DNA from 2 places in the Mycoplana sp. MJR14 genome. Region 2 is predicted to be linked to the other one. Evidence: predicted binding sites of a transcription regulator. Region 2 holds the regulator's gene; the other holds the start of a gene.
The links. Region 2 encodes LexA, which represses DNA repair genes until DNA is damaged. Its sites were predicted from a motif close to TGTTCNNNNTGTGTTCNG; they were not measured.

Region 1 (15,935 bases), on a different contig from region 2:
GGTGGTGATAAAGTTTCATGTGATCGCTCCTGATTGAAGGCCGGGCTCGTTCCCGATCCGTGAACACAGGATGCAATGCGCAACCGCGCGGCTGAATACTCATGTTCGGCACTGGACTGTTACGCTGAGCGGAATAGTTCGGTAGCGCCAGGATGAAAGGTGAACTTCGCATCCATCCCGTCGGGCGATCTCCCAAGCTGAACAGCGGCTCACATCGTTCCGGTTGTCCGCAGTTCCTTTATCAAGTCGACGAGCTGGCGAAGCTTCGCCGGCAGATTGCGCCTTCCGGGGTAGTAGAGACATAAGCCGGGATAAGGCGGGGTCCAGTCAGCAAGAACCTGCTCCAGCTTACCGGCAGCAAGATCATCTTCGACCTGCCACTCACTCAGGTAGGCTAGCCCCGCCCCCTCACGCGCGGCCCGGAGCATCAGATCGCTATCGTCGAGCACGAGCCTGCCGGGAACGTCGAGCGCGAAGGTCTCGCCTCGCCGCTCGAACTCCCAGCGATAGATGGTTCCGCTCGCCATTCGTGCACGAATGCACAAGTGGTTTTGGAGCTCTGCCGGGACCTCCGGCTTTCCATAGCGGCGGAAGTAATCGGTCGACCCGACAATGGCCGGTCGGATGCTGTCGCCGATCGGGACGACCACCATGTCGGGAGGAACGGCTTCTCGGATCCTGATCCCGGCGTCAAAACCCTTTGCGTTGACATCGACCAGCGCACCCTCCGTGACGATCTCCACCCCCATCTGCGGGTTCCGGCGCATGTACTCCAGGATCAGCGGCGTCAGGATCATACGAGTGGCGCCGATGGATGTATTGATCCGTAAAGTGCCTGTAGCTTCAGCCCGATGTTCATCGAGATGCTCGACGGCGTTGCGGATCGCCTCCAGCGCCGGGCCCACAGTTGCGACGAACTGCTCTCCCGCGGCTGACAGCACCACGCTACGGGTCGAGCGGTTGAACAGCCTGACGCCCATGCGGGACTCCAGCGTAGCGATCTGCTGGCTGAGCGATGACGACGAGATGCCGAGCTCGCGAGCCGCCGCGCGAAACCCGCCTTGTGAGGCGACGGCGAGGACAGCCTCAAGTTCAGCAAGTGAGCCGCGCATCATTGTCCGTAATCTCCTATCAGGCTGAGCATCTTTAACCAGCTTATCAGGACAGTGTCGAAGCGCCAGATATGACGGAACAGCCAAAAGGAGTTTGAGATGCGCATCATCGACAAGGTTTATATCGATGGAAGCTTCGTCACACCGAAGGGATCGGAGACCGCCGATCTCTACAATCCGTCGACAGAGGAGAAGATCGGCACAGTCAGGCTTGGCGGCATCGAAGATGCCCATGAGGCTATCGCCGCCGCGAAACGCGCCTTCCCGGCGTTCTCACGGACGACGAAGGCCGAGCGTGTCGAGATGCTTAAGCGTTTGAACGCAGCCGTCGCCGCGCGCGTCTCCGACCTGACGCAAGCGATGGCGCTCGAATATGGCGCTCCTCAGACCTTTACCCGGTTCGCTATTCCCCACGCTGCTTCAAGCTTTCTGACCATGGCGAAGGTTCTGGAGGACTATGACTTCGAGAGACAGATGGGCCGGGCCCGCGTCGTCATGCAGCCCTCCGGCGTTGCCGCCGCTATCACGCCGTGGAACAGCAATATCGGCTTCATCACCTCGAAGCTCGCAACCGCCATCGCCGCCGGCACGACCATCGTCATCAAGCCCAGCGAAATGAGCGCAACGCAGACACAGATCCTTACCGAGTGCCTTCATGAAGCGGGTTTACCGAAGGGCGTGTTCAACATCGTCAACGGGTTTGGCAGCATTGTCGGCGCAGAGCTCAGCCGGCATCCGGATATCGCCAAGGTGACCTTCACGGGTTCCACCGCGGTCGGCAGGGAGATCCTGCGCAGCGCGGCCGATACCTTCAAGCGCGTCACGCTGGAACTCGGCGGCAAGGGTCCGAACATCATTCTCGACGACGCCGATCTGGACGTTACAATACCCGCCGTCCTGCGGATGGGCTTTATCAACAGCGGCCAGGCCTGCATTGCCGGCACTCGTATTCTGGTACCGAGCCATCGGCTCGACGAGGTTCTGGCCAGGTTGAAACAGGAGATCGAGACATTCAAGATCGGCGCCCCCGACGATCCGGACGCAATGATCGGACCGATGGTTAGTCAAAAGCAGTACGACCGGGTCCAGTCCTATATCGAGCTGGGGACACGACAGGGCGCCTGCCTCCTGACGGGTGGTCTCGGACGGCCTGCCGGATTGGAGCGAGGCTGGTTCACGAAGCTAACCATATTCACTCACGTCAACAACCAGATGCGTATCGCGCGCGAGGAGATATTCGGGCCGGTCCTGTCGGTAATCAGTTATCGAGACGAGGACGAAGCCGTGTCCATCGCCAACGACACGCCGTATGGACTTCAGGCCTACCTGCATGGCACCGATGTCGCGCGCATGCAGGCGCTTGCGGATCGCCTGGAGTCCGGCCGCGTCGTCGTCAACGGCGCCCCCCATGAACCTCTCGCTCCTTTTGGTGGGTTCAAGCAGTCGGGTATCGGTCGCGAGTATGGCGTGTTCGGCCTCGAGGCGTTCCTGGAGCCGAAAGCCGTCATCGCCTCATAAGCTAGCTTGATGGGATCGCATCACGCGTTCTGGATTCGGAGGAGAATCTTACCGACAGCTTTCCCGCTCTCCTGCAACTCGTGTGCCTCGGCCACTTCGTCAAGCGCATATGTCTTCGCGATCAGCGGAGCATATACCCCCGATGCGGCACAGGCCGAAACCTCATCGGCTGCCTGCCTCATCGCGGATTCCGGCATGGTGTAGACATAGACGAAACGGAACGAGAAGCCGCCCAGCAGCGCCGGGAAGAACGGAATCGTCAGCTTCGCATCTGGCGATTCCGTCGAATAGGCCGACACGACACCGTCGCGGGCGAGAGAGGCGATTGCTACGTCGATGTTGGCGGAGATATCGACGTCTACGATGCGATCGACGCCATTGCCGCCGGTGGCTGATCGGACGGCCGCAGCGACATTTTCCTCGCGCCTGTTGACGACAAGATCGGCGCCCGCCGCACGCGCGACCTCCGCTTGCTGCTCACGGCTCACCGTCGCCGCCACCCATGCCCCCGCCCACTTCGCAAGAAGGATCGCTGCATTGCCGACGGCGCCTGCTCCTCCTTGGACGAGGACTCGCTTGCCGCGCAGGTCTCCGTCGGCGAAGAGGCAGCGATGCGCTGTCATCGCTGGAACGCCGAGCGCCGCTGCGATCTCGAAGGATGCGTTGTCGGCCAGCCTGACGGCCTGCACGGAGGGCACGACGACAAATTCCGCCGCAGTACCGAACGCACGACCCCATTGGCCCATGTAGATCCAGACGCGCTCGCCGACGCGCGACAGATGCACGCCGGGACCGACGGCGTCGATGACGCCCGCGCCGTCCTGATGCGGCACGATCCGTGGAAACGGCATGGCCTTGCCGCCAAATCCGGTTCTCGTCTTGATGTCGGAGGGATTGATGCCTGACGCGACCACCCTCACCCGGACCTCTCCCGCTCCCGGCTGCGGATCGGGGAGCTCGCCGACGGCGAGCACCTCCTTTGCAGGGCCTTGTCGGTCGTAGAAAGCAGCTCGCATGACGCACCTCTGAATATACTGCTTCCAACTGACGCGACACAGGCGAACTTGCAAGTAGGCAACAATTTTGCCTATAGATATAGAAAATACACTATTGGAGCATGTAATGACTTCTGGCCAGAAGTGCCCTGTCGAAACCACCGTCGACGTTACGGGGGGAAAATGGAAGCCAATGATCATTTACCGGCTGCTGGACGGGCCGCGACGGTTCGGCGAGTTGCGCCGGCTTGTCGGTGACCCGAGCCAGCGTTCGCTGACGATGCAGCTCCGCGAACTCGAAGCCGACGGGATCGTCGCCCGCGAAGTCTTCGCAGAGGTTCCGCCGCGCGTTGAATACTCTCTGACGCCCTTCGGGCAGACTCTGGCACCCGTGCTGATAGCCATGCGCGACTGGGGCGTCGCGTTCCAGGAGCGGCGCTCGGCCACGTAATACTAGCCTTCGTTGCTCTAGCCAGCCACCGCGTTTGCGGAGAACCTCTCGACGAAGAAGTCGATCAGAACCCGGACCTTCCGCGACACGTGTGACCCAGGCGGGCGCACGATGTAGACCCCAATTTCTGGCAGGCTGTAGTCCGTCATGATCGGCACAAGGGTTCCGGCTTCCAGGTAATTCTGAGCGATCACCACGGGTAGCGCTGCCACGCCCAGCCCCGCCGCCGTCCCTTCGGCGATGCCCGCAGCGCTGTCGGCCTTGAACCGTCCCTGAGCGCTGACGACCACGGTCCGGGTGCCGTCGGAAACCCTCCAGCTTTCGGTCCCCTGCAAGATGGCCTGATGGTCGAGAAGATCTGACGGCTTCTGTGGAACGCCGTGGACACGCAGATACTCCGGGTTTGCAAAAAGGCCTGCCGCAAAGGTGCCAATCTTGCGCGCGGTCAGGTTCGAATCCTGCAGGTAGCCGACGCGGATGCCGCAGTCGAAGCCTTCCGCCACCAGATCGACGTAGCGGTCGCTGTAATGCGCGTGGAGCTGCAGGAGCGGATGCAGGCGGGCGAGCTCGGCCAGTGCCGGGGCGAAGTGCCCAGGACCGAAGGACGAGGGGACCGCCACGCGAAGGCGTCCTCGCAGCTCTCCGGTTGGAAGCATCTCCTCGCGCGCCACGTCCATTTCCAGACACATGCGGGCGGCGTGCTCTCGGAAGGAGACCCCAGCTTCGGTGAGGGATGCACCTCTGGTGGTGCGCGCCAGAAGCTGGACGCCAAGCTCGCTTTCAAGCCGGACAAGCCGTCGACTGACGATCGACTTCGGCAGGCCGAGACGCCGAGCGGCCACCGTGATGCCGCCCCCGTCCGCCACCTCGACGAAGGTCTGCATGTCCTCGAAGCTGATCATTTTGGCGTTCCATTTTTCGTACCACAGAGTGGCACACCATAGAGCTACCGTGCCGCCGATCGCAACGCTAAATTCCAATCATCGAGCGGATCGAAACGAACTTCACTAACCGACGCCGACACAAAAAAGGAACACGACAATGCATAAGGACGTATTCACCCCCGAGAATTCAGCAATGCTGCTGATCGACCACCAGATCGGCACCATGGCCTGGACGCACTCGCACGACATCAACCTCGTCAAGCAGAACGCGCTGAAGCTTGCTCGCATCGCCAAGGCTACCAACATCCCGACGATCCTCACCTCCAGCATGGAAGACCGGATCCAGGGCCCGCTGCTGCCGGAACTCGAAGCAATCCTGCCCGAAGCGTTCGAAGCTCGGATCAAGCGCCCCGGCATCGTCAATGCCATGCACCACGACGGCTTCAACCAGGCTGTCAAGGCGACTGGTCGCAAGAAGCTGTTCGTTGCCGGCGTAACGACCGAAATCTGTGTCACCTTCCCTGTCCTGCAGATGCTCGACGAAGGCTACGAGGTCCAGGTCTCGGCCGACGCGTCGGCTTCCTACACCAAATACGGCGACGACATTGCATTGCGCCGCATGGAGAAGGCCGGCGCAATCATTACAACCGTTGACCAGATCATTTCCGAGCTTGCCGTCGACTGGACGAGCCCGCTCGGTCAGAAGCTGGTCGGCATCCTGAACTACCATTGAGCACGACAAGCGCGTTCGGCGCGGGCAATAGAGCCCGCGCACGAATGAAAGGAGCACAACAATGACCATTACCAAGATTGCCGCCGGCCGCGTACGCGGCGACTTCAGTCAAGGCTTCGGCGTCGAGATCCTATATCCGGGGCTGGCGCTGACTTCGGACGACAGTGGTATCGGCCCGATCGGCAGGATCGATCGCGCCGAGGTGCAGCCGGGTCATCTCATCGGCATGCACCCGCACAAGGACGACGAAATCCTGACCTATATTCGCGGCGGCGAGATGCTCCATCGCGACACGGTGGGAAACGAAAAGACGCTCGGCAAGACCCACTTCATGATGATGAACGCCGGGCATACCTTTCAGCATGAAGAGCTGATGCTCGGTGATCGTCCGGTGCGCGCGCTGCAGATATTTCTGCGACCGAACGCTCCCGATCTGGAGCCGATGGTACAGTTCCATGAGTTCCCGGAGGAAGACAGCGTCGATAGCTGGCGGCTCATCGCCGGACCGAGCGCTGCACCGTTGAAGGTCAGATCTGACGTCCGCGTCTTTGACGCCCGTATCGCTGAAGGGGTCCATCTGCGGCTGCCAGCCGAGGAAACTGGAAGAAACACCTTGCTCTACGTCTACAGTGGAAAGGTCGCCATCGCGGGCGAGGTTATATCGGAAGGGCAAAGCGTATTTTCGACCGGTGCATATGACGATCTTACCGCATGGGCTGAATCAGACGTCTTGCTGTTCTCGATGGATCCTGCGGCGGAGGTTTACCGAGGTGGCATGTTCAGTGGGAACCAGAGGCGCCGCGCCTAGAGATGCAGGCGTCGATCACTCCTCGCTTGCCGGCCTCGGCGTCATCTCGATCACCACCCCAAGGTCACACGGCGTCATCGTTCTGGTCAATATTCACGTTAAGGCTCTGGGCTTAGGCTCTTGAGCGGAATCGAACCATCGGCCAGTACCTCGGTATCGTTAAGTAATTGAAATTTCGGTCACCTGATACAGGCGAAACAGTTCTTCATGGCATATGCGAAGCATTTTGACGCATCTCGCCGTCTCAGTCGCCATCACTGTTTCGTGCGCGTTCTTCATCGCTATCGAACTCGACGGGCGACAGATCACCCCAGTCAATGAGCACCCTTCCATGCTCGTCGACGTGGCCGGCATCAATCTTGTCAGATGCGATCAGCAGGATCCGTGCCTTATCCCGATCGAAGATCTCGGTCGGGCTAATGCTATCCAACGCGATCCGGACCAGCGAGCGGTAGGTGACGAAGCCTGTATGACGCTGTCCCTTGTAGTCAAAGGCAAATGCCATCCACTCACGGCCGTCAACGGGATCACGGCGAAACAGGCGGGGCATCGCCTTACGAAGACGAACCCCTACCCCGCCCCCGTTTTCCGGAATGAAGATCACGCCATGCGATTCGAGAGCGACCTTGACCGCATGAGACGTTTTCGGGTGGTAGGCGCGATTGCCGCGCTCGAAATCTGCGATTGTCTTTTTAGCGATGCGCGAACGTTCGGACAGTTCGATTTGAGACCAATCCACAAGGGCCCGCCCCGCCCGGCATTGTTCAGCTGTAATCATGATATTACTCCAAAGGTTATTATATTGAAGCTAATATGTTTCTTTTAGAGTAAAATCAAGGATATTCGCGCGATAAAATCAAACTGCAGTCCTGCCCCCCTCCTCTCGCGGCTCGCGCCGAAGCCGGGTGGCAAGATTACGCACTCTTCTCGGGAAAACAGGCTGTCGAACTGAAGTGACAGAACTTTAAATTCGGATGAAAGAGGGGGCCGCCCTGAGGCGGCCCCCTACCATTTCAAGCTAATTCAGGATCGTAATACATCGAATCGTCGACGCTCCCGCCCGTCTCGAACTCCGGCTCGAAGTACCCGACACGACTGGCAGCACGACGCATTGTCATGATGCTCGTGAACTTGATCTTATCGCCGTGGAACGCCCGATCCTGATCCTGCTCACCGTTGAGCGACCCCGACAGTGTTGCGATCAAACTATCGTCATGAGACTCCACGCTCGTCTCCTCGATGTAGAGCTCATCGAAATAGGCGTTGGTCGTTGCGATCTCTCCAGAGAGTTCGTTTTCAATTACCATGGGGTCGCGCTGGATGTAATCGTTGATGTCATCACTCAGGTAGGTCGAATCCCATATCTCTCCCCTGAAATGCCCAGCCGCCTCAAGAGACGTCGAAATAATCTCTGCAATTACCCTGCCGTCGGGAAGCTCAGCAGGGACTTTAGAGAGTTCCGCACGCCGCCGATTGATACCATCAATGTCCGGAATAAGGATTTCAGCCCCTTCCAAGGAGGATAAGGGAAATGTGAGATCAGCTTGTAGAGCCGCAGCTGTGCTGTAACCGAAGTAAGCTGCAACAAGCTCATGGGCATGAGACGATCGAAGTTTCGCGCCGCTCATATTTCGGTAGGTTACGCGCAGATGATCTGCGCAATCTTTTTGGATAGACATGACAAATCCATTTCACACCGGCGTCGTGGAGGGGTGGTCGCAAGCGCTTTATGAACACCCTGCGCCGGCTGAATGGTTGCCGTTCAGGAAATAGTCTCAGATATGCCGCCTTTTGGGTCGCTTGCAGCCCTGGCGCTCGGCTCCGTCAGCAAAAGATAACAAAACTTTTATGAATTGCAAGCGATGTGGCGCTCCCTCGACGCAGGGCCCCTCCAAGGGTTGCAGTTTCCGTCCACCATGGTATGTTCTTGTTTTGTTCTACTGTACCTCTACAGACGGCCGGATAGTGAAATGAATAACACTGCCCAAATTAGAAAGATAATCCACGTGGATATGGACGCCTTCTACGCATCCGTGGAGCAGCGCGACAATCCGGGTCTCCGTGGGAAACCGATAGCGGTCGGAGGTGCAGGCGCCCGAGGCGTGCTGACCACAGCGAGCTATGAGGCGCGCGTCTTTGGCATTCATTCGGCAATGCCATCAGTGACTGCTGCCCGCAAATGCCCTGACCTGATTTTCGTGAAACCGCGATTCGAAGTCTATCGCGAAGTCTCCCGGCAAATTCGCGAAATTTTCGCCGAGTACACGTCTTTGGTCGAACCCTTGTCGCTGGATGAGGCCTATCTTGATGTGACCGAAAATCTAAAGGAAATGCCGATCGCGACGGAAATCGCCTTGGAGATACGCGCGAAGATCAAAGCGGTTACTGGTCTGAATGCGTCCGCCGGCATTTCCTACAACAAATTTCTCGCAAAGATGGCCTCGGATCTCAACAAGCCCAACGGGCAGGCCGTCATCACCCCACAGAACGGGCCTGCCTTTGTAGAAGGACTTGCGGTCAAGAAGTTTCATGGCGTCGGTCCGGCCACCGCGGAAAAGATGCATCGGCTTGGTATCGAAACCGGGGCGGATCTGAAAACGAAATCGCTGCAATTCTTGTCACAGCACTTTGGGAAGTCGGGTAGTTATTTCTACGGCATCGCCCGGGGTATCGATGAGCGCCAGGTGCGATCGGATCGGGTGCGAAAATCGGTGGGAGCAGAAGATACCTTCATCCAAGACATCAATGACCTCGGGCTTGCCAGGGACGAGCTGAAGCCGCTTGCAGATAAGGTTTGGGGCTATTGCGAGTCGTCGGGCATCGAGGCCAAAACCGTGACCGTGAAGATCAAATATTCGGATTTCACGCAAGCAACACGAAGCAAGACAAGCGTCTTACCCTTTGCAGATGGCCACGACGTTCTCCGCACCGCAGCCGAGTTGCTGACGACGGTTTACCCTTTCAAGCTTTCCGTTCGGTTGCTCGGTGTTACGTTGTCGTCACTGACGAAAGCGGAAAGGAAAGATGCCGGCTTCGAGAAGCCGCAGCTCCACTTCAATTTGTAGCTTTGTAGCAAGCCCACCAAAAATAGCGTCGACCAAATCCGCCGCACCAATTGTAATCACACGGGTGCCCGAAATTCTTCTGATATCGCTCTATCGCGATTGCTCATGACCGCATGCGCAAAAACAGGGTTCTCCTCAACAGAGCGCTCCAGAATGTTGGATAAAAGCGAGAGGTTCACAAGCTGTTGGGGCTTCAACGCTAGGCGAGTTTCCACCAAATCTTCATCCGTTGTCGCACAGATAAATGAGAAATATTTGCCCAGCAAGCCGACCACGACATCTGAGATCTGAATTCCTGGTTCACTGTGGGAGACGACGAACCGAAAATGGTTCATCTTCGATTTGCCATCGACGAAGGTCACATCTTTGAGGTAGTCGATCACGAGCTCCTCGACGTCCAAGATGTGCGACGCGTTCTTAAGGATGTAAAGACGTTCCAGAAAAAAATGACCGAAGCTATCGACCAGAACATTGGGAGCTTCCGCCTCAAGGAAGGGAAGCGATTTGATCTTTCGCCCCAGCTGCAACACGCCCTTCAGCATCATGTAATTGAAGTGATCAAGCAAATCGGATCGAGCTTCAGCGAGGTCCAACAGTTCATCAATGAAGTCACGCCTCCTCTCGGAACCGACGTTGGGAAATGTGTAGCGCCGGAAGAGATTAATTAAGCCTTCAAAATCGTATCGGAGAATTGAAAAAAGATCGTTTTTGAGAGAACGCTCAAAAGGGATGAGATGCGTCGCCACGTCGTCCGACAAAATGGAATCAATAATATCGACAATGCTCCAATAGATTGGATCAACGACCGAATAGTGGACATAGAGGCCCTGCTCGCTGATCCAGCGCAGAAACGTCTCCAGTTTCCTGCTGCTGAGCATCTGCAGAAATCCGCCCGTCGCGACATACTTCAACTTGATCTCGGGGGCATTGTCCTGCACTCCAAGTATTTTGCGTAGATGCCCGAGGTCAAAGACGCGCTGCGGCCCATCGTAAGCCACTCCGCCAACGACGAAGCAATTTGGTTCGGGGATGTTCAGCCCGTCCTCGCGAATGTGGACGAGGCGATGATTGTTGGTTTCGTCGTAAAAGATCGTGTAGGCGCGATCGGCGTTGAAAAGCCCATGAAGCGCGATAGGTCCGGCACGCCGCTCATTCACATCTATGATCATCCTGTCATGTCCTTCTCGCCCGGCTCGCAATGGGCAACGTCACGTCAACGAACTGGCCACCTGGCGTAGTGCCGCCGGGAGGCTGTGGCATTCGACGGCACGCGCGCCGAGCAAATCGATCACCCAGCCATGATGTCTTTCCGGAACAAACATTCTTGCCCCCGCCAAGCTGTTGAAGATTAAATCTCCGACTTGTTCCGCACCCAGGTTTGCGACCATGCGCTCGGAACAGAGGATATCCGCAGTGGCGATGATCTGCATGCCAGCAAAACGTTCGGCCGCAATCCTCTGAGCCTTGCGTTCGTCTATCACAACCGTATGTCCCAATACCGCCCCAACCGCGAGTGTTGCAGCTTCGCCGTCGTCCAGAGTTTCTGCGGCGCTGCCACTAACCAAGCTTGCAAAGATGCGCTCACCCTCATCATCGAGTTCGACGAACTCGAGCAATTCTTCGCTTACGAGCGCTGCGGCCATTTCTGCATCATTTCGTGCACTGAAACGGTCGGCGACGAGCTCATCGCGGACGACGGCGGATGCCCGAAGCTTTACTCCGAATGCGCGCACGATATCGCTCGCTCGTCCCGTCGCATTGAGATTAATGATCACACTCGTATCGACCACGAGATGAGCTGAGACATCACCGGAGAATAGAGGTTGCCGCATTGGCCCCGCTTTCTTCGGTATCGAGATCGCTGAGGATGTCGCGCACTTTGACACGATCCATATGCAGCATCCGCGCGATCTGGCCCTCGCTCAATAGACCGCGCTTTGCTGCTTGATAGGCCATCAGCCCGGTTTTAAGCGGGACCGGCAAAGCGGCTTCGTCCTTCGTACGATCATTTTGGACTGCATCACCGAGAACCTGCCTCACATGGTCATCCGTGATGTGACCGTTCGCCTGAAACCAGTCCCAGGTGCCGCGTTTGGTCAACTGCAGCTCCTCCAGGCGCCGCACCATCGCCTCCCGGGAAACATGGAAAAAATGAGCGAGAACGATGACATGGCGCCGCGTCAGACTCGATGCGCCGGCCGTGACCTCCTCAAACTTCTGGCGGACTGCTTGGGCTGGGGTGAGAAACCCCCTGGCGAACGCATTCGCATATTTCTCTTCTCGCGAGCTTTCGAGCTCGTCGATTTCATTGACTTCCGGCTGAGTCCGCGTTGCAACGAGGTGCCCAAGCTCATGGGCTGCAGTTTGCGTGCGCCGATCGAGAGGGTGGCTTGAATTCAAAAGAATGCAGGCGCCTACAGATTCTTCGAAAGCAAAGAGCCCCGAGATTTTCGCCGGCAGGCGGCGCACGTAGAGACGCACGCCCATCTGCATCTCCAGGACCGCGCCAATATCGGAAACGGGAGCGAGCCCCAGTCCTAACCAATGACGGAGTTCCAAGGCATGCTGTTCAGCCTGTTGGCGAACGTCGCCCGCGAGAATGGCGCGCTCCGGCGGAAGGTTACGGACACGGGAAATGCCGAGAAGCCTTTCCAGTTCGAGATCGGCCCGAACAAGATCTGACATAAGCTCTGCGGCTTTCGCCACGAATTCTTCTTCGTGGTCAGCGAGCTTGCGGAATTTGGGGGTGAGCTCGACGTGCACAGCTTCTTTGCGTAGGATCGCATTGGCACTGGTGCCGTAAAAGCGGGCGAGCTGCTGAAGCTCGCCAATCTTGACCCGCCGAGAGCCTTTTTCCATGGCAACGAGAGTAGTGCGTGCCACGCCGATCAGGGCAGCCGCGTCCGCTTGCGTCTTCGCTGCGGTCTCCCGGGCAATGCGAAGCCGCTCGCCGAGTTGCTCGGGATTGAGCTGGTCATGACCTTCACTCATATCGGTCACGCCAACCATTGGGCGACGAATGATTTTGGCCCAAGATCCTTCATGAATGCCTTCCATTCTCTGTCATGCTGTTCCAGCAGGCCGAAGAGTCGCTCTTCGGCCTCGCCCGTCGATATTTGCAGATGGTCTGCAAGCTGCCAGGCGCTTCGCTTCACGCGTGGCTGATGCACCGTGGAAAAGCGCATTTCGGCAAGATGATCAAGATGCAATGCCCCAGCTATGCCGTAGCGTTGCATTGCGCGCGTCACCTTGGTGAACCCTTTGACGGCACCATCGGCGAATTCACCGGCCCTAAGGTCTTCCCAGATATAGTTTTCCTTCGGCTCGCTGATGCCGGCAGAATGAAAGCTCAGTCTACGCAGCATGCATGCTGCACAAATTCCACAATGCCGGCGTTCGCCATCAAACGAGGAATTTCGGCTCTGCTGCCAACACGATCGGGTCTTGTTCCACTCATCCGGGTTACTCTCGATCTCAGCAAAGGCAGCAAGCGTTTGTCCTTTCGTGCTCCACAGCTGCGGAAGCCGGAAGCAGACAGGATGATGAAATATCGCTTGGACGACTTCCTCCATTTTGCGAAGGAACCGCGGATGATTGCGATAATCTTCATAGCCGTGGCTCGTCGGGACAAGGGTTGGGCCCAATGCCCCCTGCCCGCTTTCTGGCATTGCTACGTCGTACGTTCCAACTAGATAGGCTGCAAGCGCGCTCAGCAGGGTAAATTTGAACCCGCGGCTCCTGACAGACGATTCCTTGATCCCGCCGCCATACCGCATGTTGACGGAAAACGGGATATTCAGAAACGGGACCTTCTTGCGATCACGGAGCGGACGGTCATCGGCCTTGGAGCCGACCCGGACCCTTATCAACCTGTCGGCCCGCCCTTTGGCGCCAAGGATGGCCGACACCGCCCGCGAATCGAGACCGTCGCTGAAGGGCGTTATCGTACGGCCGGGATCCCCCCATTCTAACAGGCTTTGCTGGCCAAAATCGTGGTCCACATCGATCGACGCAGTGGTGAACGTGATTTTCCAATCGTCGCCGGTCAAGAATTTCAACGCCCCAACGATTGAGCCCGCTACGTCGGGATTTTGCCAGTGCGCGACGTCATGCACCGGGACCATAAGCTCAAATCGCCGTGCCCAACGAAGGCCAGACCGCTTCAGCGCCTTGTCACAGTATTCGACTGCGGCAATCAAAAGCATGGCGTCGTAAACGCGACTGTCCCAATTCTTCGTCCGATAATCATCCAGATCCTCGGTCTTGAAGACGATAGCTTTGCCGATTTCGGCCGAGTGCCACCCGTCATAGGGTTTACGCCCTGGCTCTATCACAGAGACCCGGATCGACGGCGCGTCTGCTAGTATCGTGCTCAAAGAGGGACCCCTTGATCGACGCCATCGTGAACAGTCGGCGTTCGTGCGACATTGACGGAGCGATCGCCTAGAATGGATTTGGCCATGCGATCGAAGGTTCCGTTGTTCGTCATGTACGTGATCGTTTCGTTCATCCGGCGACGCATCTGCTGACATGCGCCAGGTCCAGCTTTAACGAGATAGTGCTCCTCCATAGCCCGGCCTCCAGCTGCAAGGCGTTCAGCCAAAGCAGAAGCCAATCCTTTTTCGAAAGCGACAAGCCCGCCATATCCTTCTCGAAGTGCCATCTGAGCCCCCTCGACAGCATTGGCAGCCAACGTATCGACTGCCGGATCCACCCGCAGCCGATCAAGCTGGTCATGCGTAGTGGAGGCCAAACTCAGAAGGTCTTGGCCGTCGACAATGGCGAGTATCGATTTGATTGTAGGGGCAACTTCGATGGCGACATCGCGCAACAACGCGGCCTCGGCCGCCTCGCCAATCTGATTCACGGTAAAGGCAGGCTTGTACGCCCAAGCGGCAACACGTTGGTATCCATGGCGCAGAGGCAAGCTTTTATGCGGACCGTCGCTCATTCGAATCTCCTAATGTCAGATAGCTTGATATTTTTTATCTGACATGTCAACTTCCCTCAAAGGTAGAGTCTTATTTTTCGGAGCAGAGACGAATGACCGGAGCGGACATAGGAAATGATAAGCAAATATTCTTGGCGCCGCGTCGAAGCGACAAAGACTGGCGACGATTGTCAAGTCAGCTGATAATCGGCGGTGATGCGTCACCGTGGGCAGACGCTTTTCAAGAGTTTTTCTTTGAGCGGCTGGAAAGCCGATATCTCAAGCCTATCCGTCTTCTCCAGAACGAGGGAAGCTGGGAGGGTGAGGGTTTCAGCATAGTCTCCATTCAGTGTGCCATGTTGGAATTTCTCGCGGCATGTCGTGGTGGTCTGATCTATCGCCACAGAAACCCCCAGCCGCCTTTCGAGTACAGCGCGAGCGGAGACCTTTTTGCATCTTTTCTGGCGGAAACCGTGCCGTTTAAAGCGCTTTTCACGCGTGACGATGCTCTTGAATTCTATCGGAAGGTTCGTTGCGCGTTATTGCATGAGGCAAGGACCAAGGGCGGCTGGGCCATTCACGCGTCAGGGCAGACCGGCGTCGATTGCTCGCGGAAGATCGTCTATCGAAACACGTTTCAAACGCTCATCGAAAACTATATCGATGGCTACGGCCGTGATCTACTCACCGACCTTGATCTGCAAGCTGCGTTTGTGCGCAAGTTCAATGATCTTGCTTCATAATTCAGACCGGGGAACTGAAGGACAATGAGTGAATTCAATAGGATGACAGTGGTCGCCGCTGCTGAAGTTATCTCGGATAGCTATTCCCATAGCGACATTGATGTTCTCGAAGTGCAATGGGGAATTGAGGATCGGGGCGGAGGGGGCAGTAAGTCGGCAAGAGTCGTCAGTCTCTCCAAGGCTGCTATCGAAGGTGGTCTGTTAGTCTATACGGAATCCGGCCAAATCAGCTTGGAGCGTGCCATGATCGAGAAGGCCCTTACGAACTGGCTAACTAAAAAGGACACGGCGTCGTGGCAAAAGCTGAAAGCAGGTCTTAGGTTCGACGGTTTTGAAATCGTTGAACCTGATGAGGAAGACGACGTGTGGGGAAGACGAGCCGCCAAAGCATCCGCAACGCTTGTAAGAATGTTGCCAGCCGATGCGCCCGAGCTGGACATGAGAGAGGCTGAGAACGAAGTCATTCAACTTCTTAGGAAACACCGACTGACCACAGCCGAAGGCCATTTGTCTCGAGCGATGTCCGCGTTCCAGCGAGGCGAGTGGTCAGGTGCAAATGGCGAGCTTCGGAACTTCCTTGAGAGCTACTTTAACGAGATTGCGGTCCTGGCGGGTTGCGATCATACTTTGGACAGCCGGCAGAAGCGGGACTTCTTGGGTGGAAGCGTCACACCGCCGTTTCTCTTGGCAGATTAC
Region 2 (15,935 bases):
CAACGGGCGCTGGGCCAATGTTCGCGGCCTGCCACGCAGCATGGGACATCGCAAGGGGGTGGAGGCCGTCCGCGAGGCGGTCCGCACCGCCGCCGATGCGGGTGTGGCCTACCTCACGCTCTTTGCCTTTTCGTCCGAGAACTGGAGCCGGCCGGAGAGCGAGGTCTCCGACCTCATGGGGCTCCTGAAGACCTTCATCCGTCGCGACCTTGCGACGCTGCACAAGGAAAACGTGCGGATCCGGGTCATCGGCGACCGCTCCAACCTGCGCGACGACATCCTGCCGCTGTTGCTGGAGGCGGAGGAGAAGACGCGGGACAATACGGCGATCACGCTGGTGATCGCCTTCAACTACGGCGCCCGCGACGAGATCGCCCGTGCGATGCGCTCGATTGCGGCTGACGTCTCGATCGGACTTGTCCACCCCGGGCAGGTCACGCCGGAGATGATCAGTGCGCGGCTCGACACCGCCGGCATTCCCGATCCGGACCTGATCATCCGCACCAGCGGGGAGGAGCGCCTGTCGAACTTCCTGCTCTGGCAGGCGGCTTATGCCGAGCTCATGTTCGTGCCCGAGTTCTGGCCGGACTTTTCGCGGGCGACATTCCTGCAGGCGCTAGCGAACTATGCCGGTCGTGAGCGTCGCTTCGGCGGCGTGCCGGCGCCGACACTGGCAGTGGGCTCGTGATGAGCACCGAGCTGCGGCTTCGCATCGTCTCAGGCCTGGTCCTCGCTGCCGTCGTTCTCGCCGCCACCTGGGCCGGCGGCCTGCCGTTCCGGCTGTTGGCGGCCCTGATCGCCCTCCTGGTCTATTATGAGTGGTCGACGATCACCCGCCTCGGCGAGGTCGACGTGCGGGGTAACGCGTTCGGCTGGGCCGCAACGGTGGCGGTCGCCGCCATGGTGGTGTTCGTCGAGGAGGAGCTGGCGCTCGTGACCCTTGCCGGCGCGGTGGTGCTGTCGGCGATCCATGCAATGGCGTTCAAGCGGAGCTTCTGGCTTGCGGGCGGCATCGCCTATGCGGGGCTGACCGCCCTTTCGCTCGCCGCCATCCGCGCCGACGACGCGACCGGCCTGATCGCGATGCTGTTCGTCTTTGCAGTCGTCTGGGCGACCGACATCCTGGCCTATTTCGTCGGCCGGGCGATCGGCGGCCCCAAGCTCGCCCCGCCGATCTCGCCGGGCAAGACCTGGTCCGGCGCGATCGGAGGCACCATTTCGGCCGTCATCGCGGGCAGCGTGCTGTATCTCTGCTTCTTCCCGAAGGTCGGGGTGTGGATCCCGCTGATCGCCTTCATCCTGTCGGTCTTCAGCCAGGTGGGGGACCTGTTCGAATCCTTCATCAAGCGCCGCTTCGGCGTCAAGGATTCCAGCCACCTGATCCCCGGTCACGGTGGTGTCATGGATCGGGTCGACGGTCTTGTTTTCGCCTGTTTCACGGCGTTTCTGCTGAGTCTGGCGGCAATGTTGTTGGGGCAGCAGTCCGCATCGACGGGCGCGTTTCTTCTTGGCCTTTGACGCCAGCCTTCCAGGGAGTCCATCGCAGATATGGAACTGTTGCAGCAAGTGTTCGGCCTCGTCACCGGGACGATCATTCCCTTCCTGGTCGTCCTGACCCTGATCGTCTTCATCCACGAAATGGGCCACTATCTCGCCGGGCGCTGGTGCGGCATCGGCATCACCGCCTTCTCCGTCGGATTCGGGCCCGAGATCGCCGGCTTCAACGACCGTCACGGGACGCGCTGGAAACTCTGCGCGATTCCGCTCGGCGGCTACGTCAAGTTCCACGGCGACGAGGATGCCGCCTCCACGCCGGACTACGGCAAGCTGGGGAACCTGAGCGAGGAGGAGCGCTCGCGGACGTTCCTGGGGGCTGCGCTGTGGAAGCGTGCGGTCACGGTTGCCGCCGGACCGATCGCCAACTTCGTGCTGGCGATTGCGATCTTCAGCGTGACGTTTGCGATCTATGGCCGGCAGGTGGCCGATCCGGTGGTCGCCGAGGTTCGCGAATCGAGCGCGGCTGCGGCCGCCGGAATTATGCCCGGAGACCTGCTCGTCTCCATCGACGGGACTGCGGTGCGTACCTTCGACGACGTCCGCCGCTATGTGAGCGTACGCCCGGAGGTGCCGATCGTCGTCACGATCCGGCGCAACGGCGAGGAGCGCGACCTGCGCATGGTGCCGCAGCGGACGGAACTGTCCGACCAGTTCGGCAACAAGATGGAGGTCGGCGTCATCGGTATCGTGACGACCGAGGCGATCGGCAATTTCCGCGTGGTGGAATACAGCCCGCTGCAGGCGATCGGGCAGGGCGCGCTGCAGAGCTGGTACATCGTCACCGGCACGTTCGACTATCTGGCGAACGTAGTCACCGGCCGCATGAAGGCCGATCAGATCGGCGGACCGATCCGGGTGGCGCAGGCCTCGGGGCAGATGGCGACCCTCGGTGTTGCCGCACTGCTGCAACTTGCAGCCGTTCTGTCTGTTTCCATTGGACTTTTGAACCTAATGCCCGTTCCGGTACTTGATGGGGGGCACTTGATGTTCTATGCGGTTGAAGCCCTTCGCGGACGGCCCGTCGGCCCGAGGACGCAGGAGATCGCCTTTCGTATCGGAATGGCGCTGATCCTGATGCTGACGGTGTTTGCAACCTGGAATGACACTTTCGGTAGGCTCGGGTAAGCCTGCGGGGGTATTGCAGGTGCCGGAAGCAGGGGCGGGGCAGGGGCGCCGCTAAGGTCCTGTTTACTGTATTTGAAGGCTTTAGTGACCTTAGGGCCACGGTTCGAATCGAAGTAAACAGAAATTAACGGGCGTGCTTGCTTGTATGGCAAAAGCGGTTAAAACGGCATCGTGACCGGAGTCGGGTTTTCGAGTTCGCCGCGGGACATTGAAACAAAGGTAAGTTGTGAAAATGAAAGCTGGTTCAAGATTTTTGAACGCGGTGTCTGCCGTTGCCCTTTCCACGAGCATGGTGGTGGCTGGTGGAGCAGCCGTCTCGCTCGTTGCCGTAAGTGCCGCAGAAGCCGCTGTCATCCAGCGTATCGATGTTCGTGGTGCCGATCGTGTGAGCGCTGAGACCGTTCGCTCCAATATCACGATCCAGCCGGGCAAGACCTTCAGCAATTCCGATATCGACGCTTCCGTGCGCCGGCTCTTTGCGACCGGCTATTTCTCCGATGTCCGCATCAGCGTTTCCGGCAGCACGCTCGTCGTCGTCGTCGACGAGAACCGCCTGATCAACCAGGTCGTCTTCAACGGTAACCGCAAGATCAAGGACGAGAAGCTTGCGGGCGTCGTCCGCTCGCAGTCGCTCGGCCCGTTCAGCGAGACGACCGTCGAAAGCGACATTCAGGCCATCAAGGATGCCTATGCCGCGATCGGCCGCAGCGATGCGACCGTGACGACGCAGACCTACGACGTCGGCAATGGCCGCGTGAACCTCGCCTTCGTCATCAACGAAGGCGATCGCACCAAGATCTCCGCGATCAACTTCGTCGGCAACAATGCCTACAGTGACGGTCGCCTGCGCTCGGTCGTCAATACCAAGAAGTCCGGCCCGCTGTCGTTCCTGTCGCGCAAGGACGTCTATGACGAGATGAAGCTGCGCGCCGACGAAGAGGCGCTGCGCCAGTTCTACTTCAACCACGGTTATGCCGACTTCCAGATCGTCTCCTCGGAAGCCGTTCTCGACGAGAGCACGAACGAGTACACGATCACCTTCACGATCGAGGAAGGCGAGCGCTACAAGTTCGGCGACGTCACGGTCGAATCGACCGTCGAAGGCGTCGATGCCGAGCAGCTGAAGGGTCTCGTCGAATCGCGCGCCGGCGACGTCTATCGCGCCAACGACGTTCAGGACTCGATGTCGCAGATCTCGCGTGTCGTGGCAGCGCGCGGCTATCCCTTTGCCCGCGTCACTCCGCGCGGCAACCGCGACTTCGCAAACCACACGATCGCGGTCGACTACCTCGTCGACCAGGGCGAGCGCGCCTATGTCGAGCGCATCGAGATCCGCGGCAACACCCGTACGCGTGACTTCGTCATCCGCCGCGAGTTCGACATCAGCGAAGGCGACGCCTTCAACCAGGAAGTCATCAACAGCGCCAAGCGGCGGCTGGACGCTCTCGGCTTCTTCTCGTCCGTCAACATCACGACCGCTCCGGGCAGCGCGCCCGACCGCGTCGTGCTCGTCGTGGATGTGCAGGACCAGTCGACGGGTACCTTCGGCGTCGGCGCCGGCTACACGACCGGCAGCGACGGCGGCTTCAAGCTCGAGGCATCGATCGAGGAAAAGAACTTCCTCGGGCGCGGCCAGTACATCCGCATCGCCGCCGGCGGCGGTTCGGATTCGCGAAACTACAGCCTCAACTTCACCGAGCCGTATTTCCTCGGCTACCGTCTGGCTGCGGGCTTCGACATCTTCAGCAACCAGGATGATTCCGAAGACTTCTACGATGTCGACAACAAGGGCTTCACGCTGCGCGTAACCGCGCCGATCACCGAGGATCTTTCGACGACGCTGCGCTACAACTACACCAAGTTGGACTACAGCACCGGCGTTGACGAGGAAGAAGACCTGGCGCGTGATCCGGAAGACCGCAAGCTGTCGCGTCCCTACTGGGATGCGGTCGACGGCAGCCCCTGGGTACGTTCGTCGATCTCGCATTCGATGACCTACGATACGCTGGATGACCGCAAGCTGCCGCGTGAAGGCATCTACGCGACCTTCACCCAGGAATTTGCAGGGATCGGCGGCGACTCCGATTTCTACAAGATCTACGGCAAGGCACGCTATTTCCAGACGCTGCTCGAAGATGCGGACGTGATCGGGTCGCTGTCGGCAGGTGCCGGCTACATGACCCCGACCAGCGGCGACCTGAACGTTTTCGACCAGTTCCAGCTCAACGCGAACGACCTTCGCGGCTTCGAGAGCGGCGGTATCGGTCCGCGCATGGCGAACGGCGACGAAATCGGCGGTACGACCTATTTCACGGTTTCGGCGGAAACGAGCTTCCCGCTTCCCTTCGTCGCGCGTGACGCCGGCTTCCGCGGCGCCTTCTTCGCCGACGCCGGCACGCTCTATGGCAACGACGTCGACATCGGCGACGACGAGGTCGAGGGCACGAGCATGTCCTGGCGTGCATCGGTCGGCGCCAGCCTGATCTGGTCTTCGCCGTTCGGTCCGCTGCGTGTCGACTACGCGATCCCGGTCGTGAAGGAAGACTTCGACGAAACGCAACGGTTCAAGTTCGGCATCTCGTCGACCTTCTGATCCACGCAGTCCAGAACTGCTGACAACGGACTGTTCTGGAGTCTATGCTGATGGAACACAACTGGTTCTTTCCGCCTCACGAGGGCGTTCGCCTGGATGACCTGGCGAATCGCCTTGGGGCGGAACTTCTCGATCCGGCGGCAGGGTCGCGGCTGGTGCGCAATGTATCGCCCGTCTACCGGGCGAAGGAGGGTGACCTGTGCTACCTCCTGTCGCGCAAGACGAAGGCCGAGCTAGAGACCTGCCAGGCCAGCGCCATTCTTTGCGATCCCTCGCTCGTTTCGCTCGTTCCGGCACATGTCACCGTCCTGCAGACGAAGCGGGCACACATGGCCTTCGCGCTCGCGGGCGAAATCCTGCAGCCGGGCGCGATGCGCCCCGCCCTGACCACGTCCGAGCCTGCCGGGATCTCGCCGCTCGCCTATGTCGATCCGACCGCGCGCCTGGAGGCCGGCGTCGTAGTCGAGCCGATGACGGTGATCGGCGCGAATGTCGAAATCGGCGAGGGTACGCGGATCGGCCCGGGCGTCACGATCGCCGCAGGGGTGCAGATCGGACGTGACTGTACGATTTCGGCCGGCGCCAGGATCCAGTGCGCGCTGATCGGCAACCGTGTCATCCTTCATCCGGGCGCCTGCATCGGGCAGGACGGCTTCGGCTATGGCCCGGGGCCGAAGGGCGGCATGATCAAGATCGTGCAGATCGGGCGCGTCATCATCCAGGACGACGTCGAGATCGGCGCCAATACCACAATCGACCGGGGCACGATGGACGACACCGTGATCGGCGAGGGGACCAAGATCGACAACCAGGTGCAGGTCGGGCACAACGTCCGGATCGGCCGCCATTGCGGCATCGTCAGCAAGGTCGGCATCGCCGGCAGCACGACGATCGGCGACGGTGTGATGATCGGCGGCGCCACCGGCGTGAACGGCCATATCACCATCGGCGACGGCGTCCAGATCGCCGCCATGAGCGGCGTGGTCGCCGACATCCCCCCCGGCCAGCGCTATGGCGGGATACCGGCGCGGCCGATGCGCGACTTCCTGCGCGACGTGGCCGAAATGACGATGCGGATAAACAATCGAAAGAAGACGGGTGACAAGGAATGAGCGAGGAAAAGAGGGAGGCCCTGGGCATCGCCGAGCTGAAGGAGATCCTGACGCTCCTGCCGCACCGCTATCCGTTCTTGCTGGTGGACAAGATCATCGAGATCGACGGCGATAATTCGGCGATCGGCATCAAGAACGTGACGGTCAACGAGCCGCAGTTCACCGGGCATTTTCCGGAACAGCCGATCATGCCGGGCGTGCTCCTGATCGAGGGCATGGCCCAGACCGCGGGCGCGATCTGCGCGCGCAAGACCGGCTCCGGTTCCAACCTCGTCTATTTCATGACGATCGACAACGCCCGTTTCCGCAAGCCGGTCATCCCCGGCGACCGGGTCGAGTACCATGTCGTCAAGCAAAAGCAGCGCGGGAATATCTGGAAGTTTCACTGCGACGCAAAAGTTGATGGGCAACTTGTCGCCGAAGCTGATATCGGCGCGATGATCGTCAACAAGGAAGACGCCTGAACATGATTGCAGCCAGTGCCAGGATCCATCCGCTGTCCGTCGTCGAAGACGGGGCGGTGATCGGGGAGAACGTCGTTGTCGGCCCCTTCTGTCATGTGGGGCCGCATGTCGTTCTCGGCGACGACGTCGAGCTCCTGACCCATGTCGTGGTCACCGGGCGCACGACCATCGGCCGCGGCACGCGCATCTTCCCGTCGGCCGTCATCGGCGGTGACCCGCAGAGTATCCATCACGGTGGCGAAGACACCACGCTGACGGTGGGCGAACGCAATACGATCCGCGAAGGCGTGACGATGAACACCGGCACCGCCGGCGGCGGCGGCAAGACCGTCGTCGGCGACGGCAACCTGTTCCTCGCCTATTCGCACATCGCCCACGACTGCATCCTCGGCAACAACATCATCCTGTCCAACAACGTCATGCTGGCCGGTCACGTGACGGTCGAGGACCGCGCCATCCTGGGCGGCGGCTCTGCGGTGCACCAGTTTGCGCGCGTCGGGCGACATGCCTTCGTCGGCGGCCTCTCGGCCGTGGCCTACGACGTCATCCCCTACGGCATGCTCAACGGCAATCCCGGCATCCTCGGCGGCATCAATGTCGTCGGCATGTCGCGGTCGGGGATGGACAAGGCGACGATCCATCGCGTCCGCCGCGCCTTCAAGGCGATCTTCGAGGGCGAGGGATCGATCCGCAACAACGCTGCGGCCATCCGCGAGGAGTATGCGGACTGCGTTCCGGTCATGCACATCCTCGACTTCATCGGCGCGGACAGCGATCGCGCGCTTTCCTCGCCGAACCGCGGCAAGGCCTGAACGGCATGGCGGAGCGCCGCCCCGAAGGCGCAGGGCGGCTGGCCATCATCGCCGGCGGCGGACTGCTGCCGGTGCATGTCGCCCGCGCCGCCAGGGTGCATGGCGAAGATCCCTTCATTCTCGCGCTTTCCAACGAGGCCGAGCAGGACTGGTCGGAGTTCGACCATGCCGGCGTCGGCGTCGGCGATTATGCCGGCATCAGCCGCATCTTTGCCAGCGAAGGCATCGATCGGGCCGTGCTGTCCGGTTCGGTCCGGCGACGGCCGGAGTGGCGTGACATCCGCCCCACCGTCAGGACCTTGATGCAGGTGCCGGGCATCGTGCGGACGCTGTTGACCGGCGGCGATGATACCGTGCTTAAGATGGTGATCCGGCTGATCGAGGCGAACGGCGTGCGCGTTGTCGGCGCCGACGAGATCGCACCCGAGCTTCTGGCTGCGGAAGGCCCGGTCGGCGCGGTCAGGCCGGACGAGGAGGCACAGCGCGACATCGCAGCGGCTTCTGCCGCAGCGCTGGCCCTCGGCTCGCTCGACGTCGGACAGGGTGCGGTTGCTGTGGGGGGCAGGGTGGTCGCGCTCGAGGGCGCGGAGGGCACCGATCTGATGCTGGAGCGGGTAGCAAGCCTCCGGCGCGACGGCCGCATCTCGCGCCGCCGCAAGGGCGTGCTGGTCAAGCTGTGCAAGCCCGACCAGGACCGCCGGGCCGATCTGCCGTCGATCGGACTCGGCACCGTGCGGCGGGCGGCCGAGGCCGGGCTTGCGGGCATCGCCTGCGAGGCGGGTCGCTCGCTGGTGCTCGACCGGGCGGCGCTCGTCGAAGAGGCCGACCGTGCCGGCCTCTTCGTGACAGGCATCCTGCCGCGCGCCGCAGGAGGGCACCGATGAGCCGACCGCTGAAACTGGCCGTCATCGCCGGCGAGGTTTCCGGCGATCTTCTGGGCGGCGATCTGGTCGCAGCGCTCCGCCGGCAATGGCCGGGCGAAATCGCGCTCTGCGGCGTCGGCGGCGAGGCGCTGCAGGCAGAGGGCCTGAAGTCCCTGTTCGACTATTCCGAACTCTCGATCATGGGGTTCTCGCAGGTCCTGGCGAAACTGCCGAAGCTGATCCGGCGGATCCGGGAGACCGCGTCTGCGATCGTTGCCGAAAGGCCGGATATGCTGGTCATCATCGACAGCCCGGATTTCACCCACCGCGTTGCCCGCAAGGTCCGCAGGCAGCTGCCGGATCTTCCGGTGGTCAACTATGTCTGCCCCAGCGTCTGGGCGTGGAAGGAGGAGCGCGCGCCGCGCATGCGAGCCTATGTCGACCACGTGCTCGCGGTGCTGCCGTTCGAGCCGGCGGTGATGGCGCGTCTGGGCGGGCCGCCGACCACCTATGTCGGGCACAGGCTGGCCGGTGATCCGGACGTGCAGGCGGTGCGGGCGAAGCAGTTGCAAAAGACCGCGCCGGCGCTCGACAGCGGCGAACAGCGCACCTGCCTGCTTCTGCCGGGCTCGCGTTCCGGCGAGATAACCCGGCTGTTGCCGGTCTTCAAGGACATGGTGGCCGAGCTTTCCGCCGGACCTGTGCCGTTCGCGTTCCGCCTGCCGACCGTTCCCCGACAGGCGGACCTGGTTCGCAGCCTGGTGGCCGATTGGCAGGTGAAGCCGGCCGTGACGGTCTCCAGTGCCGAGAAATGGCAGGCCTTTGGCGATGCCGACGTGGCGATCGCCGCCTCCGGTACGGTCCTGCTCGAACTGGCGCTGGCTCGGGTGCCGGTCGTGTCCTGCTACAAGGTCGACTGGATCGCCAAGCTGATGGCGAGCAAGATCAAGACCTGGACGGGGGCACTGCCCAATCTGATCGCCGACTATGCCGTGATCCCGGAATACCTGAACGAGATGGCCCGCCCCGGCAGCCTTGCCCGCTGGGCGGTCCGGCTCTCGCATGCGACGCTGCAGCGCCAGTCGATGCTGGAGGGGTTCGATCTCGTCCATGACCGCATGCAGGACGCGCGCGCGCCTGGCGACAAGGCGGCAGACGTGATCGTCACCCTGCTGAAAGAAAAAAAGCCCGGTCTGTTCTGACCGGGCTTTTTCTGATTTGTCGACCTCGTCTCAGCGCTTGGAGACCGGCACGTAGTCCCGCTTCGGTTCGCCGACATAGAGCTGGCGCGGGCGGCCGATGCGCTGTTCCGGATCCTCGATCATTTCGTTCCACTGCGCGATCCAGCCGACGGTACGCGCCAGCGCGAACAGCACGGTGAACATGGTGGTGGGGAAGCCGAGCGCCTTCAGCGTAATGCCCGAGTAGAAGTCGATGTTCGGATAGAGCTTCTTCTCGATGAAGTATTCATCGGTGAGCGCGATGCGCTCCAGCTCGATGGCGACCTCGAGCATCGGATCGTCCTTGATGCCGAGTTCGCCCAGGACCTCGTGCGTGGTCTTCTGCATGATGCGCGCACGCGGGTCGTAGTTCTTGTAGACGCGGTGACCGAAGCCCATGAGGCGGAACGGATCGTTCTTGTCCTTGGCGCGGGCGACGTATTCCGGGATCCGGTCGACGGTGCCGATCTCGGCCAGCATGTTGAGCGCAGCCTCGTTGGCGCCGCCGTGGGCCGGGCCCCAGAGGCAGGCGATGCCGGCGGCGATGCAGGCGAACGGATTGGCGCCGGAGGAGCCGGCCAGGCGCACCGTCGAGGTCGAGGCGTTCTGCTCGTGATCGGCGTGCAGGATGAAGATGCGGTCCATGGCGCGCGCCAGCACCGGATTGACCACATATTCCTCGCAAGGCACCGCGAAGCACATGCGCAGGAAGTTCGAGGCGTAGTCGAGATCGTTCTTCGGATAAACGAACGGCTGGCCGATGTGGTACTTGTAGGCCATCGCGGCGATCGTCGGCATCTTGGCGATCATCCGCAGCGAGGCGACCATGCGCTGGTGCGGATCGGTGATGTCGGTGGAGTCGTGGTAGAACGCCGACAGCGCGCCGACGCAGCCGCACATCACGGCCATGGGATGCGCGTCGCGGCGGAAGCCGGTGAAGAACCGCGACATCTGCTCGTGCACCATCGTGTGATGAGTGACGCGATAGTCGAAGTCGTCCTTCTGCGCCTTCGTCGGCAGTTCGCCGTACAGAAGCAGATAGCAGACTTCCAGGAAATCGCCGTGCTCGGCCAGTTGTTCGATCGGGTAGCCGCGGTGCAGCAGCACGCCTTCGTCACCGTCGATGTAGGTGATCTTGGATTCGCAGGAGGCCGTGGACGTGAAGCCGGGATCGTAGGTGAACGCGCCGGTCTGCTTGTAGAGCGTGCCGATATCCATGACCGAGGGCCCGATACTCCCGGTTCGCAGTGGCAACTCCACCGTCTTGTCACCGATTGTGACGTCCGCGCTCTTTCCCGTCATGAGGACCTCCATTGAATTAAGAGGGCACGGAGCGTGCCCGAACTTGGCGGTGCCGCTTTGCTAACCCATTTGCGACGCCCTGCCAAGCAGGACGAAAGGCATAGTTGTGCGATGCAAAATCGGACATTCCGGATGGCAATATCTACTCTTCCGCGCCAGTTGCAAGCAACTTGTGGGCGAGGCCGTGAAATTAGGGAGGGGGCATTCTTTCGCGGAATGCCGGCCAATCGGCCGCAAAATCGGGATTGCCTGACAAAATCTGAAGTTGCATTATCCGATGGTCTGACGCCGGGATCTTCGGGATGGGGGAGCGGACTGCCAGCGAGGTCGCACAACGGGCCGCAGCGCCGGAGGCTGCTTCGGCGACGACGCCGGCCGGGACCCTCGTCGCCCGGCCGTTTCCGGGCCTTTCCCGGCCGGCTTCCGGGCGGGCGATGGTGCTCCGGCTGGCCCCGGTGGCCGCCCGCGCACGATCGTCCTTCGCCGCGGCCTGGCAGCGGGAATGCGACTACGGCACGCCTTTCCTGTTCGTGCCCGTCGCGCTCGGGGCAGGGGGCTGGACATGGTACGCACTTCCCCGTGACCTCCCGCCGCTGCTGCTCGCAGCCATGCTGGTGGGAACCGTCATCCTGGCTGCCCGCTGGTGGCATCGTGGCGGCGTCCATTCCGTTGCGGCGCGCACCGGCTTTCTGTTCGTTGCCGGGCTGACGCTCGCGGCCATCGAGACGGCGCGGCTTTCGACCGTGCTGCTCGATCAGCCGGTGACGACCACACTTGCCGGACGCGTGCTGGCCGGCGAGGCGGACGACCGCGGGCGGATGCGCTATCGCATTTCTGTGCTCTCCACCGAGAAGCCGACGTTGCGCCGGCCGCCGGCCATCGTCAATCTCGTGGCGCGCAGCCGGCACGCGCCGATCTCGGTCGGGGAGGGCATCTCGGGGCGCGCGCGCCTCGGCCCGCCGTCGGGCGCAGCCTTGCCGGGATTGAACGACTTCGCCTTCGATGCATACTTCGCCGGTACCGGCGCGATCGGCTACTTCTATGGGAAGCCTGCAGCGACATCCTTGGCCGATGAGGACCGGGGGCGTTCCTGGCTTGCCGGCGCGCAGGAGACGATGGCAAGCTGGCGCGGGGCGCTGACGACGCGGATCCGCGACCGGATCGGCGGCGACGCAGGCGCCATCGCCGCCGCTCTCGTCACCGCCGAGCAGCGGGGGATCAGCCCGGCGACGGTCGAGGCGCTGCGCCAGGCGGGCCTTGCACATGTGCTGGCGATCTCCGGGTTGAACATGGTGCTGGCGGCCGGCACGTTCCTGGTCGGGGCGCGCCTGGCGCTGGTTCTTCTGCCCGGCGCGGCCGAGCGGTACCCGATCAAGAAGGTCGCCGCGGCAGGCGGTCTCGTCACCGTCACCCTCTACATCCTGATCTCCGGGGGCGCCGTCTCGGCCGTCCGTTCCTGGCTGATGATCGTCATCATGCTGCTCGCCGTCCTCGTCGATCGCTCCGCCATCAGCCTGAGAAACATCGCCCTGTCGGCGATCGTCATCCTGTCGGTCACGCCCTCGGCCGTCACCGGTCCCGGCTTCCAGATGTCCTATGCCGCGACCCTCGGGCTCGTGGCCGGCTATGCCGCCTGGCGGGACCGGGGTGCCACCGGCGACCGACCGGCCGCACGCGGTCGGCGGCTGACGCGGCACGCGAGCGGATTCGTCGCCGGCCTGCTGCTCACTTCCGTGATCGGCGGCCTTGCCACGCTCGCCTATTCCGTCGGTCACTTCCATCGGATTCCCGCCTACGGGCTTGCCGGCAATCTGCTCGCCATGCCGATCATCTCCCTCGTGGTGATGCCGATGGGGGTCGTCGCCATGCTGCTGATGCCGTTCGGCCTCGAAGGCATTCCCCTCGAGGTGATGGGAATGGGCATCGAAGCCATCATCGCCCTGGCGCATCTCGTGTCCGGTTGGGGCGGCGAGATCGTCACCGGACGCCTGCCGCCGCTTTCCTTCGCCCTCCTGGCCGCGGGTGGGGCGATCGCCTGCCTGTTCCGGACACAGATCGCAGCACTCGCCCTCCTGCCGCTCGTCGCAGGCGCCGGTCTGGCTTTCTTCCCGCCCGCACAGCCGGCGCCGCAAGTGCTGGTGTCCGAGGACGGAACGCTGGTGGCGCTCGTCCACGACCGTGAGGCTGCGACCAATCGCCGGCAGCCCCCGGGCTTCATCTACGATCAATGGCGGTATGCGCTTCGGCTTAAGGAACACCGGGCGCCTGCGACACTCGAAAGCGGGGAACGCGAGCGTGGGGGTATTGCAAGCTCAACAGCGGGCGGCCGAGCCACGGGGCCAACCGGTCGACAGGGCGACGGGCGATCGGTCGGTGGGCAATCGCCTGACAGGCAATCGGGTAACGGTAGATTGCGTGACGGGCAACTAGGCGAGGACAACTCCATATCGCCGCCCGAGGCTGCGGCATCCGGCCCCGGGGTCTCCGGGCGGTCTCCGGCCGGGGCCGGCACGATGGGCGGGGCGTTCGACGCGGCCTTCTCCCTGGCGGCCGCGCAGAAGCGCTTCGTCTGCCGCCGGCAGGCGTGGTGTGCCGGCGTCGCTGCCGCCGGCTGGCGGGTGATCTGGCTGGAGGATCCGATCCACCTGGCCGCGGCATGCGACAGCGCCGATATCGTGATTGCCCCGCGCCATCGCGGCGGACGCGCCTGCAGCAACGGAACCCCGTTGATCGGCCGGCAAAACCTGCGCCTGACCGGCGCCCTGGAGATCGCATCGACGGGCCCTGGTGGCGGGGCAGGGCGCGACATGTCCATCACGCCGGCCGTCGTCCAGATCCACCGCCCCTGGAACCGCCATCGCCTCTACGACTGGCGCTCCGACAGCTTCTGGGATCCGGACCGAACCCGCGGCGTCAATGATAGCGACGAATGAGACCGACCAGCTTGCCCTGGATCTTGACGCGATCGGGGCCGAAAATCCGCGTCTCGTAGGCCGGGTTGGCAGCCTCCAGCGCGATCGAGGCGCCCTTGCGGCGAAAGCGCTTGAGGGTCGCCTCCTCGTCGTCGACGAGCGCCACCACGATATCGCCGGGGTTGGCCGTTCCGGCATTGCGGATGATCACCGTATCGCCGTCGAGGATGCCCGCCTCGATCATCGAGTCACCCCGAACCTCCAGCGCGTAGTGCTCGCCGCCGCCCAGCATTTCCGCCGGCACGGAGATATCGTGGGTGTTGTTCTGGATGGCGGAGATCGGCACGCCGGCGGCGATCCGGCCCATCACCGGCACGGCAACGGAGCTCTCCGATGCCGGAGCCTGCGGCCGTTCCGGCGCCGGCTTTTCCTTGCCGAGGCTGCCTTCGATGACGGAGGGCGAGAAGCCGCGCCGCGCCTTCAGGCTAGGCGAATAGGCCTCCGGCAGCTTGATGACCTCCAGCGCGCGGGCGCGATTGGGCAACCTGCGGATGAAGCCGCGCTCCTCGAGTGCGGTGATGAGCCGATGGATGCCGGACTTCGACGCCAGGTCGAGCGCATCCTTCATCTCGTCGAACGACGGCGGAATTCCCGTCTCCTTCATCCGCTCGTGGATGAAGAGAAGCAGTTCCTGTTGCTTGCGGGTCAGCATGGCTCGTCACCCAGAATCGTGAAACAAATACGGAACAAACACTATCTGTTCCATTTGTGTTCCGCAAGTGGCTAAAATTCAGTGAATTCGACGCTCCGGACAGGCCATGTGGTGGGACGTTGACGGCCGCTGGCGAACGGCTATAAAGTCGCTGTGCGCCGCTCTGGGGTGTACAAGGCACCCGATGCCGACACAACTTGTCGCGCCGGGCCAATGGAAGAGTGTCCGAGTGGTTTAGGGAACCGGTCTTGAAATTCTATTTCGCCGGTCACTACTCATCCCAATTGATCCCAAAAACTCCCGTTTTTTCAGTGCATTGACGCCTATCTCGTATCGGCCCATACGGAATGATACGTGAACGTGCTACGGAGTTGAGTTGCAAAGATCGTAGCGGTGTGTTCTCTTTTCGTTCTTCAGCTGGCTACCAAGGTAACTCGACCGGAAGGAGACCGTTATAGGTGCGGCCAACTATGTCAGAGAAATGGAAATGGAGCAGTCCGCCGGCTCCGGCGGATCGCGCACCTCGAATCCGCCGGCCGGCGTGGACTGGTTAGTTCCACCACGCATAAACGGCACCGCGATGAATTCGTCGCTACTGAATGGCGAGCTGCCTGCGAAGTGTTGCGACAGGTATGCAGAGAAGCGGTGCTGGCAACCTTCCAAAGGATCCCCGATTAATAGATGTGACGCGCTCTTTCAAATTATCATGCTTGCCACAGAATACATCCAATGCTTGAAGAGCAAGTTGTTAAAGAATTGATTTTGTGCCATGATATAAAGTTGAAAGAAAATGGAGGGGGCAATGTGGAGAACTCGCATAGGTCCAATCAGTGGCGTTATTGCCTTGCTCCTGGTATTTTGGTTGGTTCCTGAAGTCGAATCGTATTTTGACGAACCTGCCGATGCGTCGCAGAACGATTGTGGCAAGAGGGGGCAGGCCGAAGACCCAATTTATAAGCCGCGGCCCTACTACGAGGGCAAGGTTCTCAATATTCGACTCACGGACGAGGGTAGCTTTGTCGACCGGTGTGAACTCACCAATGTTCTATTTGAGTTAAACTGGGATAGACCGAGACGGGCAGATAACGAGCCTCGTCCTATTGAGAGTTCCCACGCCACATCGTTGCCAAAGCTCGTCATTCTATACATTCATGGTTGGAAGCACGATGTCTCTGCGAGCGACTCCGACTATATTAATTTCCAAAATCTGATCACAAAACTCTCAGCCTCCAATCTCGGCGGAAAGCAGGTCCTTGGCATTTA

Region 1: dinB (DNA polymerase IV) is a predicted target of LexA. The motif match lies at 8,424-8,441, and genes of this name have one in related genera.

Annotation. Positions count from the first base shown of each region.
Region 1 is NZ_JARGEO010000001.1:540,623-556,557, reverse strand. It holds gene P0086_RS02730 (glutathione S-transferase) at 1-19, opposite strand, end outside; gene P0086_RS02725 (LysR family transcriptional regulator) at 210-1,112, opposite strand; gene P0086_RS02720 (aldehyde dehydrogenase family protein) at 1,212-2,630, shown strand; gene P0086_RS02715 (NADPH:quinone reductase) at 2,651-3,646, opposite strand; gene P0086_RS02710 (helix-turn-helix domain-containing protein) at 3,753-4,076, shown strand; gene P0086_RS02705 (LysR family transcriptional regulator) at 4,094-4,978, opposite strand; gene P0086_RS02700 (isochorismatase family protein) at 5,118-5,693, shown strand; gene P0086_RS02695 (pirin family protein) at 5,755-6,501, shown strand; gene P0086_RS02690 (helix-turn-helix transcriptional regulator) at 6,746-7,279, opposite strand; gene P0086_RS02685 (hypothetical protein) at 7,515-8,180, opposite strand; gene dinB (DNA polymerase IV) at 8,472-9,566, shown strand; gene P0086_RS02675 (DUF3800 domain-containing protein) at 9,623-10,735, opposite strand; gene P0086_RS02670 (hypothetical protein) at 10,775-11,398, opposite strand; gene P0086_RS02665 (XRE family transcriptional regulator) at 11,373-12,557, opposite strand; gene P0086_RS02660 (7-cyano-7-deazaguanine synthase) at 12,563-13,942, opposite strand; gene P0086_RS02655 (hypothetical protein) at 13,939-14,517, opposite strand; gene P0086_RS02650 (hypothetical protein) at 14,610-15,239, shown strand; gene P0086_RS02645 (hypothetical protein) at 15,264-15,935, shown strand, end outside.
Region 2 is NZ_JARGEO010000006.1:161,942-177,876, reverse strand. It holds gene P0086_RS16065 (isoprenyl transferase) at 1-688, shown strand, start outside; gene P0086_RS16060 (phosphatidate cytidylyltransferase) at 688-1,518, shown strand; gene rseP (RIP metalloprotease RseP) at 1,549-2,682, shown strand; gene bamA (outer membrane protein assembly factor BamA) at 2,915-5,275, shown strand; gene lpxD (UDP-3-O-(3-hydroxymyristoyl)glucosamine N-acyltransferase) at 5,326-6,387, shown strand; gene fabZ (3-hydroxyacyl-ACP dehydratase FabZ) at 6,384-6,851, shown strand; gene lpxA (acyl-ACP--UDP-N-acetylglucosamine O-acyltransferase) at 6,848-7,663, shown strand; gene lpxI (UDP-2,3-diacylglucosamine diphosphatase LpxI) at 7,669-8,547, shown strand; gene lpxB (lipid-A-disaccharide synthase) at 8,544-9,728, shown strand; gene gltA (citrate synthase) at 9,759-11,048, opposite strand; gene P0086_RS16015 (ComEC/Rec2 family competence protein) at 11,351-13,981, shown strand; gene lexA (transcriptional repressor LexA) at 13,962-14,672, opposite strand; gene P0086_RS16005 (hypothetical protein) at 15,475-15,935, shown strand, end outside.